DNA from 4 places in the Micromonospora sp. NPDC000207 genome. Region 3 is predicted to be linked to each of the others. Evidence: riboswitches for the same ligand, from Rfam matches in the RefSeq annotation. Region 3 holds a riboswitch; each other region holds the start of a gene.
The links. Region 3 has a riboswitch for cyclic di-AMP ahead of ABT336_RS23525 (C39 family peptidase). Riboswitches for the same ligand answer to the same signal wherever they lie in the genome.
Positions count from the first base shown of each region.

Region 1: linked by a shared signal. The riboswitch ahead of ABT336_RS04290 (transglycosylase family protein) and the one ahead of ABT336_RS23525 (C39 family peptidase) in region 3 are both predicted to bind cyclic di-AMP.
Region 2: linked by a shared signal. The riboswitch ahead of ABT336_RS01235 (coiled-coil domain-containing protein) and the one ahead of ABT336_RS23525 (C39 family peptidase) in region 3 are both predicted to bind cyclic di-AMP.
Region 4: linked by a shared signal. The riboswitch ahead of ABT336_RS26340 (C40 family peptidase) and the one ahead of ABT336_RS23525 (C39 family peptidase) in region 3 are both predicted to bind cyclic di-AMP.

Region 1 covers NZ_JBEPEQ010000009.1:4,316-7,697, reverse strand. Annotated here, with positions in the region: gene ABT336_RS04295 (diacylglycerol/lipid kinase family protein) at 1-1,027, opposite strand, end outside; gene ABT336_RS04290 (transglycosylase family protein) at 1,207-1,809, opposite strand; cyclic di-AMP (ydaO/yuaA leader) riboswitch at 1,827-1,939, opposite strand; gene ABT336_RS04285 (hypothetical protein) at 2,238-2,531, shown strand; gene htpG (molecular chaperone HtpG) at 2,635-3,382, opposite strand, start outside.
Region 2 covers NZ_JBEPEQ010000002.1:61,377-64,758, reverse strand. Annotated here, with positions in the region: gene ABT336_RS01245 (HelD family protein) at 1-847, shown strand, start outside; gene ABT336_RS01240 (cation diffusion facilitator family transporter) at 955-1,869, shown strand; cyclic di-AMP (ydaO/yuaA leader) riboswitch at 2,023-2,153, shown strand; gene ABT336_RS01235 (coiled-coil domain-containing protein) at 2,199-3,317, shown strand.
Region 3 covers NZ_JBEPEQ010000124.1:898-4,279, forward strand. Annotated here, with positions in the region: partial or broken gene ABT336_RS23520 (CDP-glycerol glycerophosphotransferase family protein) at 1-480, shown strand, start outside; gene ABT336_RS23525 (C39 family peptidase) at 653-1,528, opposite strand; cyclic di-AMP (ydaO/yuaA leader) riboswitch at 1,563-1,704, opposite strand; gene ABT336_RS23530 (acyltransferase family protein) at 1,995-3,296, opposite strand.
Region 4 covers NZ_JBEPEQ010000184.1:10-3,391, forward strand. Annotated here, with positions in the region: gene ABT336_RS26340 (C40 family peptidase) at 95-1,093, opposite strand; cyclic di-AMP (ydaO/yuaA leader) riboswitch at 1,157-1,297, opposite strand; gene ABT336_RS26345 (C40 family peptidase) at 1,557-2,570, opposite strand; gene ABT336_RS26350 ((Fe-S)-binding protein) at 2,788-3,382, opposite strand, start outside.

The sequences.
Region 1 (3,382 bases), on a different contig from region 3:
GTTGGGTTTCCGGGCAGCAGACGGTCAGCGCCGCCGGGACGACCTTCACCTTGAGCCGGTTCGTCTCACCCCGGGCACCCCCGTCGAGTTCGTACGTCCTGGGGGCGTCGAGGCGTACCTTGATGCTGCGTCCCCGGGTGATCCGGACGAAGGGGGACTCCTCGGAGCGCCCGGCGGCCATCCGGCCCAGGGTGCGGGCCCAGTCGACAGCGCCGCTGGCGGTGGCCACCCCGACCTCCAGGGCACCGTCGTCAGGGCGGGCGTCGTCGAAGGCGGGGATGCCGCCGGTGATGGTGCCGACGTTGCCGAAGAGCACGCAGCTGGCCTCTCCGTCGAACCAGTCGCTGCCGTCGATTCTGATCCGGGTCCGGACGCACTCGCCGCGCACGTGTCGCAGCCCGGTCAGGACGTAGGCGAGGCGGCCGAGGCGGCCCTTGAGGTTACGGTCGGCGTCACGGATCAACTCGGCGTCGAACCCGGCACCGGCCATCACCGCGAAGTGTTCCCCGTTGACCTTGCCCAGGTCGACGGTGCGGCGCGGGCCGTGCAGACCGATCCTGACCGCCTCGGGCAGGTCGGTGGGGATGCCCAGGTTGGTGGCGAAGAGGTTGGCGGTCCCGGCCGGCAGGACGGCCATCGGGACCCCGGATCCGGCCATGGCGTCCGCACTGCGCTGGACGGTGCCGTCGCCGCCCCAGACGAAGACCAGTTCGGCCCCCTCGTCGAGGGCCTTACGGACCTTCTTCGGCGCCTTGCGGCTCTTCGGCACCTCGTACCAGAGCAGGTTCTTCACCCCCGCGCCGACCAGGGCGGCGCGGAGTTCGTCGAGCCCGCCGCCGAAGGTCTTCTTACGGTGTGCGACGACGGCCACGGTGCCCAGCGTCGTCGTGCCACCCGCCCGATCGGTGCCGCCCGCCGGATCGGTGCCGACGGGGTCCGTGGCGGCCGGGTCGGTGGTGGTCGAGTCGGCGGTCGGGTCGGGGCGGGCCGGGTCCGTGGGGCGCTCGTCCAGGGTTTTCGTGCTCATGGTTGTCGCTGGTACCCCACCGGCGACGTCACTACGCGTGTCCACCCTGGAGATACCCGCGCGGGGACGGAACCCAGCGCCCAGGTGGGCGGAGAACCGGACGGTCCGGCACGACCGGCGGGGAAGGGCGGCGGGGAACCCGGCCGGGAGGTGCGCCCCGGCCGGGTTTCGCCTCGACGTCAGAGGGTGAGCCGCTGACCGGGGATGATCAGGCCCGGGTCGTCGCCGATGACGTCCTTGTTGCGCTCGTGCAGACCCTGCCACCCGCCGGTGACGTCGTGGGCGGCGGCGATCTTCACGAGGGTGTCACCGGCCTCGACGACGTACGTGTCCCGGTCGGTGCTGCGCGACGCGGGCTGCTCGGCGCGCTGGGCGGCGGCGTCGGCGGCGGAGGTCGACCCGCCCGAGGGGGAGACCGGGCCACCCAGGGGGCCGCAGGTCGGCCAGGCCCCGATGCCCTGGCCCTGCAGGACCTGCTCGGCGACGGCGATCTGCTGGGCGCGGGTGGCCAGGTCGGCGCGGGTGGCGTACTGGAGGCCGCCGTACGCCTCCCAGGTGCTCTGGACGAACTGCAGGCCACCGAAGTAGCCGTTGCCGGTGTTGATGCTCCAGTCGCCGCCGGACTCGCACTGGGCGATGGCGTCCCAGTCGACGCTGTCGGCGTGGGCGGGAGCGGCGGTGCCGAACACGGCGGCGAGGCCGGTCACGGCACCGACGGCGAGGGTGCCGAGGATCCGTCGGGGGGTGCGCAGGGCGCGGGACGAGGTGGTTCGAGTTGCCATGGGGTTCCTCCACGCCGACGAGGTGAGCTGTCGGGTTCGGGCCGAGGAGCCCGGCCGCCGGTGGGCGGCTTCACCCCGAGGTGACGTGCACCGTGGAACCTGGGTCCCCCGCTCCATGCCCTGTGGTGGAGTGTTCCGCGGAGCCGGGGGCATGGATTGGGCGTACTCCGGCGGGCGGTGTCCGCGTCGGGCGGACCCGTACGACGGTAGGGGTGGCCCGGGGCGGGTGCATACGCTGCGTGAGGTTGTTCACCAGGCCACACGGGGAGGGGTTGCGAACTCGCCGCTCAGGCGGCATTCTGCGCCTTCACACACCTCTGACCAGGGCATCCGTGTCGACCGTCACCCAACTGTGACGGGTCGGAACGGTTAGAACAGGGGTTGAGTGGTGAGGGTTAAGGGGACATCGCGTACGAGGGGGGCCGCTCATGTCCAGTTCCACCGGATCCGACCGGCGCGACGCCGTGCCGGCGGGCGTGACCGACACCATGCTGTGGCGACAGGCGATCGTCGTCGCCGAGCAGCACCGGGATGCCGCGCAGGGGCAGTGCCGGAACCTGCAGTGTGCCGACGGCCCGCAGCCGTGCGCCGCCTACACGTGGGCGCGGCGGGCGTTGCAGCTGGCGTACCCGGCCGAGCAGGAGCAGCAGCACGTGGAGCGGCCCGCGTTGGCTGCGGTCGCACCGCCGCCCCGCTACCCCGGCTCGGTCGCGGCGGCCTGAGTCTCACGACGCCGGGCGGGGTGACACCCGGCGTCGGGCCGTGACGTCTCGCGGGTCCGGTGCGGCAACACCGGGCCCGCGAGACACGTCTGACCGGAAAAGATCAGAGGGTACGGGCCAGCCGGTCGGCCAGGAGCCGGGTGAACCGGGCCGGGTCGGTCAGCTCCCCGCCCTCGGCCAGCAGCGCCATGCCGTACAGCAGCTCGGCGGTCTCGACGAGGGCGGCCGGGTCCTCACCCTGCTCGTGGGAGGTACGCAGCCCGGCGACCAGCGGGTGGGTCGGGTTGAGTTCCAGGATCCGCTTCACCGGCGGGACCTCCTGACCCATCGCCCGGTACATCTTCTCCAGGGTCGGGGTCATGTCGTACGCGTCGCCCACCACGCACGCCGGTGAGGTGGTCAGCCGCGAGGAGAGCCGGACCTCCTTGACGTTCTCGGCGAGCTTTTCGGTGAGGAAGGTCAGCAGACCGGCGAACTCCTGGGTGCGCTGCTCCCGCTCGGCCTCGGCCTCCTTCTTCTCCTCCTCGGTGTCCAGGTCGACCTGGCCCTTGGCGATGGAGCGCAGCGACCGGCCGTCGAACTGGCCGACCTGCTCCACCCAGACCTCGTCCACCGGGTCGGTGAGGATGAGCACCTCGTAGCCCTTGGCCCGGAACGCCTCCATGTGCGGGGAGTTCTCGATCATCGACCGGGACTCACCGGTGGCGTAGTAGATGTCGCCCTGGCCGTCCTTCATCCGCTCGACGTACCCGGCGAGGGTGGTCAGCTCCGCCGGGTCGTCGGTGGAGGCCACCGACACGATCTCCAGCAGGGTGTCCCGGTTGTCCGGGTCCTCCAGGAGACCCTCCTTG
Region 2 (3,382 bases), on a different contig from region 3:
CGAGTCCTGGCGGAGCCTGGACACCGAGGGCCTGACCATCGCCGACATCGCCCTGCTCGACGAGTTGGACGCGTTGCTGGGTCAGCCGGTGAAGCCGGCCCGCCCCCGGCGGGACCCGTACGCCCTGGCGGGCGGGGTGCGGGAGCTGAGCACCTTCGCCGACCGGCAGCGGGCCGTCCGGGAGGCGGCCCGGCAGCGCCCGGAGGACTACCGGGAGTACGCCCACGTGGTCGTCGACGAGGCGCAGGACGTCTCGCCGATGCAGTGGCGGATGATCGGCCGACGGGGGCGGCTGGCGTCCTGGACCGTCGTCGGCGACCCGGCCCAGACCGCCTGGACGGGTGACCCGGCGGAGCTGACCCGGGCCCGGGACCAGGCGCTGGGTCGACGTCGGCGGCACCGGTTCACGTTGACCACCAACTACCGCAACCCGGCGGAGATCTTCGCGGTGGCGGCGGCCGAGATCCGTCGGGTGGACCCGGACCTGCCCCTTCCCGTCGCGGTCCGCTCCACCGGGGTGGAGCCGGTGCAGCGGGTGCTGTCGGCGGCCGAGTTGGCGCCGGAGACGGTGGCCGCGGCGACGGCCATGTTGGCCGAGGTGCCGGGGACCGTCGGCGTGATCACGCCGGTGCACCGCCACCGCGAGGTGGCCGGGTGGCTGGCCGAGGTGGCCGAGCCCCGGCTCCAGGTGGTGACGAGCCTCCAGGCCAAGGGCATGGAGTACGACGGGGTGGTGCTCGTCGCGCCCGGGGAGATCCGGGCCGATCCGGGTTCCGGGGTTCGTACGCTCTACGTCGCGCTGTCCCGGGCCACCCAGCGCCTGGTCACCCTCGATCCCACCGGCTGAACGTCGACTCCGACTGTCGACCGGCCTCCCCTCGTCCGACACTTGCATACATAGCGATGTAAGCATAGGTTGTATCCCGGTCGGGTCGGACGACGGAGGGTGTGGGCGTGGGCGCAGGGCACGATCACTCGGCGGCGGTGGCGAACGCCGCCCATCGACACGTCGGCAGACTCTGGGCCGCACTGGCCCTGCTGGCCGTCTTCACAGTGGTGCAGACCGTCGCCGCCTTCCGCACCGGCTCGCTGGCCCTGCTCTCCGACGCCGGGCACATGTTCACCGACGTGCTCGGCATCGGCCTGGCCCTGGCCGCGATCACCGCGACCCGCCGGGCCACCACCGACCCGCAGCGCACCTTCGGCCTCTACCGCCTGGAGGTGCTCGCCGCCCTGGCCAACGCGGCGCTGCTCAGCGGGGTCGCGGTCTACGTCCTCGTCGAGGCGGCCCGCCGGATCGGCGATCCGCCGGAGGTCCTCACCGGCCCGATGCTCGGGGTGGCGGTGCTCGGCCTGCTGGCCAACGTGGTCGCCTTCGGACTGCTGCGCAAGGGCGCCGAGGAGAGCATCAACCTGCGCGGCGCGTACCTGGAGGTGCTCGCCGACCTGGTCGGCTCGGTCGGGGTGATCGCCGCCGCGCTGGTCATCGCGTTCACCGGCTGGTGGTGGGTGGACCCGGTGGTGGCGGTCGCGATCGGCGTGTTCATCCTCCCCCGGACCTGGCGGCTGGCCCGGGCCGCCCTGCGCATCCTGGTCCAGGCCGCCCCGGAACACCTCCAGGTGACCGAGGTGCACGACCGGCTCTCGGCGGTCCCCGGCGTGGCCGAGGTGCACGACCTGCACCTGTGGACGCTCACCTCCGGGATGGAGGTCGCCTCGGCCCACCTGACCACCACCCCGGGCGCGGAGGTCGCCACGGTGCTCGCGGCGGCCCGGACCACGCTCCGGGAGGAGTTCCACATCGAGCACGCCACGTTGCAGGTCGAACCCGGAGCGTCAGCGGGTGTCTGCGGAACCATCGAGTGGTGATTAGCACAGGCTTAAATTTCCACGAGGAATGTTCTTTTTGCTGCGCTTTGTCGTGCGCCTCTCCGACACCATCGGTCACTTTGACTGCAACCGTCACACCCACCCCGGTAGGCTCGGTCCCGGCCTCCGCCGGGCGGCGCCCATCGGCGCCCACGGTGGCCGCCGCCTAATCGCCCACCCGGGCGAGCCGGGGAACCACGTTCCTGGGGTGCATCCGCGTCAGCGGTAGGGATCTTCCGTCCCGAACCCGTCAGCTAACCCGGTCGGCGGTTGACGGAAGGACAGGTCCATTGGCAGTAGTGGCATCACCGCGACGCATCACCGCCCGGATGGCGGCCCTGCTCGTCGCGACCCTCGCCCTCGGTGGCGCGGTCGCACCGGTCGGTCCGGCCCAGGCCGCGACCCGGGGAGGTCTGCTGGCGGCACCCGACGCCGATCCCGAGGGCGGCACCCCGGCTCTGCGCAACCAGCTGGAGGCGGCCAGCAAGGGATGGCTGGAGGCGAAGGCCAAGCTCGAGAAGTCGACACAGCGGCAACAGGAACTCAACGGTCGGCTCAAGACCATCGACTCCGACCTGGCCGTCCAGAACACCAAGGTCGGTGAGATCGCCCAGGTCGCGTACCGGACCGGCCGACTCGGCGCGGCGAACGCCCTGCTCAACGCGACCTCCCCGGAGGGCTTCATGGACCGGGCCGCCGCGCTCGACCAGGTCGCCGCCAGCGAGGAGCGGGAGCTGCGCAAGCTCCAGGAGACCCGCAACCAGTCCGCCCGGACCAAGGTCGAACTGGATGCCGAGGTCAACGAGCAGCGCAAACAGGTCGCGACGATGGCAAAGCGCAAGGACCAGGCCGAGAAGGCCCTCGACGTCGCCGTCACGCAGGAGCGCCGTGAGGAGGCCGAGCGCCGCCGCCAGCAACAGCAGCAGCAACAGGCCCAGCAGCGCAGCAGCAGCGGCGGGTCGAGTGGGTCCAGCGGGTCCACGGGGTCCAGCGGACCGGGCGGGAACAGCACCAAGACCGCCAAGCCCGCCCCGCGCAACTCCGACGGGTCCTGGCCCCGGGAGTCGTGCAGCGTCAACGACCCCACCCCGGCCAACGGGTGCATCACCCCCCGGACCCTGCACGCCCTCAACCAGGCCAAGGCCGCCGGCTTCACCCGGTACGTCTCCTGCTACCGGCCGGGCGGCTCCGGTGAGCACCCCAAGGGTCGGGCGTGCGACTTCGCCGCACAGCGCAACGGATTCGGTGGGCACGCCACCGGCGGGGACCGGACGTACGGCAACAACCTCGCCGCGTACTACGTCCGCAACGCCGACCGGCTGGCCGTGCTGTACGTGATCTGGTACCGGCAGATCTGGCTGCCCAGCAGCGGCTGGCGAGCCTACAGCGGAGCGGGTGGGGACCCGTCCAGCGACCACACCAACCACGTGCACCTGTCGGTGTACTGACCCTCGGGTACGCCCGGTGTCCCGCCACGACGGTGGGGCACCGGGCGTTCTTCGTGCCCGACGAG
Region 3 (3,382 bases):
CTGCTCTCCACCGACCGGGCCCGCACCGGACGGCCGCACGTCTTCGGGGCCGCCGCCAGTCGGGACCTGACCCTCACCGAGTGCGTCAACCGGTCGGACGCGCTGGTGTCGGACGTCTCCGGGGTCATCTCCGACTACCTCTACTCGGGCAAGCCGTACGCGGTGACCGACATGGTGGGCGAGGGTGACCGGTTCACCGAGCGGTTCCCCCTGGCCGGTTCGGCGTACGTGCTGCGGCGGGACATGTCGAACGTCGACGAGGTGCTGACCGCGCTGTTGCAGACCGATCCGGCGGAGTCGGCCCGGTGGCACACCCGTACCCGCTACCTCGGGGACTTCCCGGCCGAGTCCTACGCCGAGGTGTTCCTGGCGGCCGCCCGGCGGCACCTGGACCCGGCGTGGACCCCGCCGGGTCCGCGTACCGGCGCAGGTGCCGGGCTGGCCGACGCCGCCACCGGGCCGCTCTCCCCCACCGGCTGAGCGACCGACCCACCGCGACGAGACGGGCACCGCTCTCCCCCACCGGCTGAGTGGCCACCGGAACGGGTGCCGCCCCCCATCGGCTGAGCGACCCCGACGAGAACGAGACGGGCGCCGTCCCCCTGCGCAGGGGGACGGTGCCCGTCTCGTGGATCGGGTGGGGACTGCCGGCTCAGGCGGAGTAGCCCCGGCTGGCGATCCAGTCGGCAAGAGTGCCCACTGTCAGCCAGTACGTCGGGACCGCCGGGTTCGCCGAGTCGGCGATCTTGACGGTCCGGCCGTCGTCGCGGTAGCCGACCACCGCGACGTAGTGTCCGCCCGGGAAGGAGTGCCAGCCCCCGGCGAGGTCGGTGGTGGTCCCGGCCACGTTCACCACCACGCCGCGCTCGTCGGCGACCGCCGCGACCAGGTCGGCCCGGAGCCGCTCGGTCTGGGCGGTGGTGGCGGCGTTGCCGGGGATCATCGTGGTCCGGTACGGGCTGCCGTCCACCACCTGGTTGAGCACCCGGGTGGTGTCGGCGGCCGAGTTGGTGCCCATCGTCGTGGTGCCGAGCCGCACCGCCAGGTCGTCCTGGGTCCGGGCCAGGCCCATGGCCGACAGCGCGTTGCGTACCGCCGCCGGGCCGCAGTAGTAGTAGGTGATCTGGGACTGGTGGTCGTGGTCGAGGACCCTCGACGCGGGCGGCTTGGGAGTCGCCGTACGGGTCAGATCGGCCGCCGGGGCTGTGGTGCTGGTGGCGCTGCTCGCCGTCGCCGTCGGAGCGGGGCTCTGCGAACGGGCGGTGGCGGTCGGGGCCGGGGTGGTCAGCGACGGCGCCGGGGTCTGCGGCGCGCTCAACTCGGCGCGGGCGGGGAGGTCACCGGCGTAGGGGGCCTGCTCGGCGACGGCGGCCGGGGTGGGCTGATCGAGGTCGGACCCGTCACCGGTGACGGCGACGCCGACTCCGACGCCCGAGGCCACCATGAGGGTCGCGGCCGAGGCGGCGACGACCTGGTACTGGCGGTCTGCGGTGAGCCGCCGCAGCTGTCGCCTGAGATGGTGTCTCACTGTCGACTGGAGGGGATGGTGAGGCAAGGAACGGGGCTCCTTCCGATTCCGCCTACCGGGTTAGCTGACGGATTCGGGCGGGAAGAAGTCGCCCTACCGGGAGCGTCGGCTCCCGGATTCACCCCGGACTACGTGGGTCCCCGGCTCGTCCTGAGACGATTGAGCGGGTCGGGGCGGCGTCGCTTCTTGCGATCGGGAACCGCACCGGACGCAGCGACACTACTGGCCGAGCTTTTCCCTGCCAACCCGGCTTGACCTGCTTAAACCTCGATCATGGCAGCAATCTTCACCGCAGTCCGACAGTGTCGTGTATCTATGGGACGGGCGGTTTCATCCACCCGTCGAGGTCCACAACCGGACGTTCGGTGAGCATCCCCGAGGAATTGTCGGCCAATGACGTCCGCCCTGCGTCGCGTGACCGGATCCGGCGTCCTGTGAGCGGCATCACCGTCACGGACGGGATGGGTCAGCGTCGTTCGGCGTCACCCACCGGCTGCTCGGCGGCGGACGCCCCCGAGCGCGGCCCCGGCACGACCGACTGCGGCTCGGGCTCGACCGACTGCGGCTCGGGCTCGACCGACTGCGGTCCCGGCGCGACCGACTCCGGCCCGGGCGCTACCTGTCGTGGGTCCGAACCGGGCGGCTGCGGTCCCGGCCCACGCCGGTTCCGACCGGAGCGGGAGGGGGCGAGCAGGCGCATCATCGGGGTCTCCAGGTACCTGTGCATCAGCCCGGCCAGCACCAGGTTGACAAGGAGGAAGGCCACCACCGCCACCGGCCCCCACCAGCCGGGCAGGCCGACGCCGTAGACGCCGACGAGCCGGAGCACAGTGACCATGACGAAGACGTGCACCAGGTAGAAGGCGAAGGAGACCTCGCCGAGCCAGAGCATCGGCCGGGAGCGCCAGGGTGAGCGGCGGCCGTTGATGTCGGCGTCCGCCGCAGCGGTGATGACCAGGATGTACGCCACCGACAGGACGGCCGCCCAGAGCTCGGCGCGGATGATCTCACCGGCGGCCACCCAGACGGCCACGAAGACCACGCTGGCCACCGTCAGCCGGGGACCGCGCCAGCAGCCCCGACGCATCAGCTCGGCGGCGGCGACGCCCATCCAGAACTCGAACGACCTGGTGATCGGGAAGATCTGGGTGAACCACCACCGGTACTCCGGTGGCACCAGCAGCTGCGTCGGCCAGAGCGCCAGGATCAGCAGCGGTACGGCGACGACGACGGCCCAGAGCATCCAGGGCCGGGCCCGCCGGATCGCCGGGAGCGCGAACGGCAGACAGAGGTAGAAGAACAGCTCGCAGGAGAGCGACCAGCTCACCGTGTTGATGCTGTAGAAGTGGCCCGGAGTGGGGTCCCACGCCTGCAACAGCAGCAGGTTGGTGAGCGCCACCTGACCGTTGACCGGGTCGACGAAGTAGAGACCGACCAGCAGCACGACCATCCACATCAGAACGTGGTTGGGATAGATCTTCGCGGCCCGGCGACGCCAGAAGGCCCGTTTCGAGTCCTCGGGGCGGGCCGACCAGACCAGGACGAAACCGCTGAGGATGAAGAAGAACTGCACTCCGGAGAGGCCGAGGGTGAAGACCTTCTCCAACACGCCCTGGGGTCCCGGCTCGGCGACGACCCGCATGGTGGCGGCGTGGAACCCGTACACCAGCAGGGCGGCGATCCACCGCAGTCCGGTCAGCGAGGGCAGCCGGGACAGGGCGGGGGTCGCTCCGGTGGCGGTCGCGCTGGTCGCCGATACGCTGGTCACGCCACCACACCGACCACGACCGTACGAACCACCACGACGTCTCCTCCTCCACGCTCCGTCGCCGGGGGTCGACCGGCCGCCGCCGG
Region 4 (3,382 bases), on a different contig from region 3:
GGCACCACCGCGACAGCGGTACCCGGGCCTGCCGTCGGCAGGGACACCACGTCGGTCTCACGGGCCGACGTCCACCCGCCGACAGCCGGAACGGTCAGCCCTTGCCGGGGCGACCGAAGCTGTGGATCGGGGCGTCACCGAGGCGCTTCATCCGCACCGGCACCCCGGACCGGGCGGCGTGCACCACCCAGCCGTCACCGACGTACATGCCCACGTGGTGCACGTCGCGGTAGTAGAAGACGAGGTCGCCGGGGCGCAGGTCGGCGCGGCTCACCGGGGTGGTCACCTTCCGCTGCCGGGCGGCGTTGTGCGGCAGCGCCACGCCGCCCTTCGCCCAGGCCGCGAGCATCAGACCCGAGCAGTCGTACGCCTTCGGCCCCTCGGCGCCCCAGACGTACGGCTTCCCGATCTGGGCGCAGGCGAACCGGACCACGTCACCTGCCGTACCCCCGGGGTAGGTGACGGGGCAGGGCGCCGGGCGGAGCGGCCCACCGGCACCACTGTCGTACGCCCGCAGCCGCAGCTTCTGCAACCTGTCGATCTCGGCGTCGATCTGCCGACGGCTGGCGGCGAGTCCCCTCTCCGCCCGGGTCAGTTGGACGATCATCCGGTCGAGTCGGGTCTTCCCGGCCGCCAGTTCGTCACGCAGGTCCCGGACGGCCCGGACGTCCTCCTGCCGGCGGTGGGCGAACCGGTCCATCAGCTCGATCCGGCCGACCAGTTCACCGGGGGTGCGCCCGGAGAGCATCAGGTTGAGCGCCGAGAAGCTCTCACCCTTGTACGCCCGCACTGCCAGGTCGCTGACCTGCTTCATCGCCGCGTCGACCTGGCGTTGCAGCGGGTCGATCCTGGCCGCCAGGGCGGCGGCCTCCCGACGCCTGTCGGCGAGGTCCTGCCGGACGGCGTTGTGCCGTTCGATGAGCGGTTCGAGTCGGTGCCAGTCCCTGTCGATCTGCCGTTCGAGATCGGTCACCGACGGTTCGGCGTACGCCGGGGCGGGGACCCCGAGGACGGCGGCCCCGACCAGGACCGCAGCGGTCGCGGCCAGTGCTGTGGTGCAGCGGAACGAGCGTGGACGCGGCCCAGCCGGCACCGGGTCGACCTTCGCCGACCTGGTGGACGGTGGCCGCGGGGCATGAAGTGCCACCGGGCTCGGTACTCCTTCGACGGAACCGCCTACCGGGTCAGCTGACGGGTTCGGGCGGAAGGGGACGCCCTACCGCAGCGGACTGCGGATTCACCCCGACGTACCTGGGTTCCCGGATCACCCGTGCGGGCGACTCGGCGGTGTCGTTCGTGACCGCCCGGGTTGGACGGTTCTGCTGCCGACCGACGGTTCACCAGCGTAGAGAGACGACCACCTATCCGCAACGGAGCGATACGTGACACTCCGTCTCACGTTCGTTCACTCTCGGGCGCGGCGTGACCGACACACGACGCCGGTCACCGACGCGCGGAGCCGACGGCCGGTGCGCGAAGGACCCGCCGTCGAGGCCACACGCGAAGGCCCTCCGTCGTCGGTGGTCGACGACGGAGGGCCTCAGGTACGCCGAGGGTCAGCCGGGTCGTCGGAACCCGGCTACCGGCATCGTGTTGATGCTGGAGACGTTGACCGGGACACCGGCTCTCGCCGCGTGCACCATCTTGTCGTTGCCCAGGTAGATGCCGACGTGACTGAGGTCGCTGCGGAAGAAGACCAGATCGCCGGGGCGGGCCTCGTTACGCGGGATCGCCCGGCCCTCGTTCCACTGCGCCCCGGTGAAGTGGGTGAGGCTGATGCCTGCGGCCCGGTACGCGTACTGGGTCAGCCCGGAGCAGTCGAAGGAGTTCGGCCCGGTGGACCCGAACACGTACGGCTTGCCGATCTGGGCGCAGGCGGTCCGGATGGCGGTACGCGCCGCCGCGTTGACCACCCCGTTGATGGTGGGGCAGTTGGCGGTCTGCACTGTGGTCTTCGGCATCGAAGCCCGGAGGGTCTTGATCTCACCCTCGATCTTCTTGCGCCGGTTCGCCAGGTCCTTCTCCTGCTTGACCTGGGTGGTGACGAGGGTGTCCAGCTTCTCCTTCTGGGTGTTGAACCTGGCCTGAACGGCCAGGACGTCCTCGATCTGCCGACGCTGCTCGGTGGCCACCCGGTCCAGCAGGGTCAGCTGTTCGCCGAGCTGCCCGGGGCGGCTGTTCACCAGCACCGCGCCCAGCTCGTACGAGGGACCGATGATGTAGTACCGGGAGGCGAGTTCACCGATCCGGTTCAGCGCCAACTCGCTTTCGAGCTGCAACGGCTCGATCTTCTTCGCGAGGTCGTCGGACTTCTTGCGGTTGACCCTCAGCTCGGACCGCACCTTGTTGTACTGCTCGATGGTGGGTTCCAGCTGGCGCCACTGCTTTTCGATCTGCGCTTCGATCTCCTCGACCGTGGGCTCCGCCTGCGCCGGTACGGCGAGCATCCCGGCGCCGACGATCACGGCAGCACACAGGGCTGTCAGACGCGCCAATGCCCGTCGCGCGCCGCGTACTCGGGCGGGCGTTTTCGGGACACGACGATGAGGGGGCAGGCTCGCCACCGGCACCGACTCCTTTGCCGACCGGCCGCCGGGCGCCTCGCGAGGAGGGGAGGGCGAGACAGACGACCCACAAGCGGCCGGTGCCCAACATTAGGGAAGCAAAGCGATCGGGGCAAGAAGACAATCTTCACCATTACGGTGAAGCAATCGCTTGCACACCAACGGTATCCGCTATTCGACGATCGAGGGGTACCCATCAATATCGGGGTCGGTCACCCTCCGGTCACTCCGGCCGGACCGAGCGGAGCAGGACGCTGGCCACGTCGACCACCTCGACCTCTTCTCCGGCCCCCTTGCCGTTGACCCCGTCGTTGAGCATCGTCGAGCAGAACGGGCAGCCGACGGCGACCGTCTTCGCCCCGGTGGACATGGCCTCCTCGACCCGGTCCACGTTGATCCGCTTGCCGATCCGCTCCTCCATCCACATTCGCGCGCCCCCGGCACCGCAGCAGAACGAGCGCTCGCTGTTGCGCGGCATCTCGATCAGACCGGCGTCGCCCGTGCCGCCGCCGATGGCGCTGCCCAGGACCTCACGCGGCGGGGCGAAGACCCGGTTGTGGCGGCCCAGGTAGCACGGGTCGTGGTAGGTGACCCCGCCGTCGACAGGCTGGACCGGGGTGAGCTTGCCACCGGCGACCAGGTGGGCCAGGAGCTGCGTGTGGTGGACCACCTCGAACTCGCCGCCGAGCTGGCCGTACTCGTTGCCAAGGGTGTTGAAGCAGTGCGGGCAGGTCGCGACGATCTTGCGCTTGGCGGGTTCCCGCCCCTCGAAGACCTCGTTGAGCGTCTCGACGTTCTGCTGGGCGAGCATCTGGAAG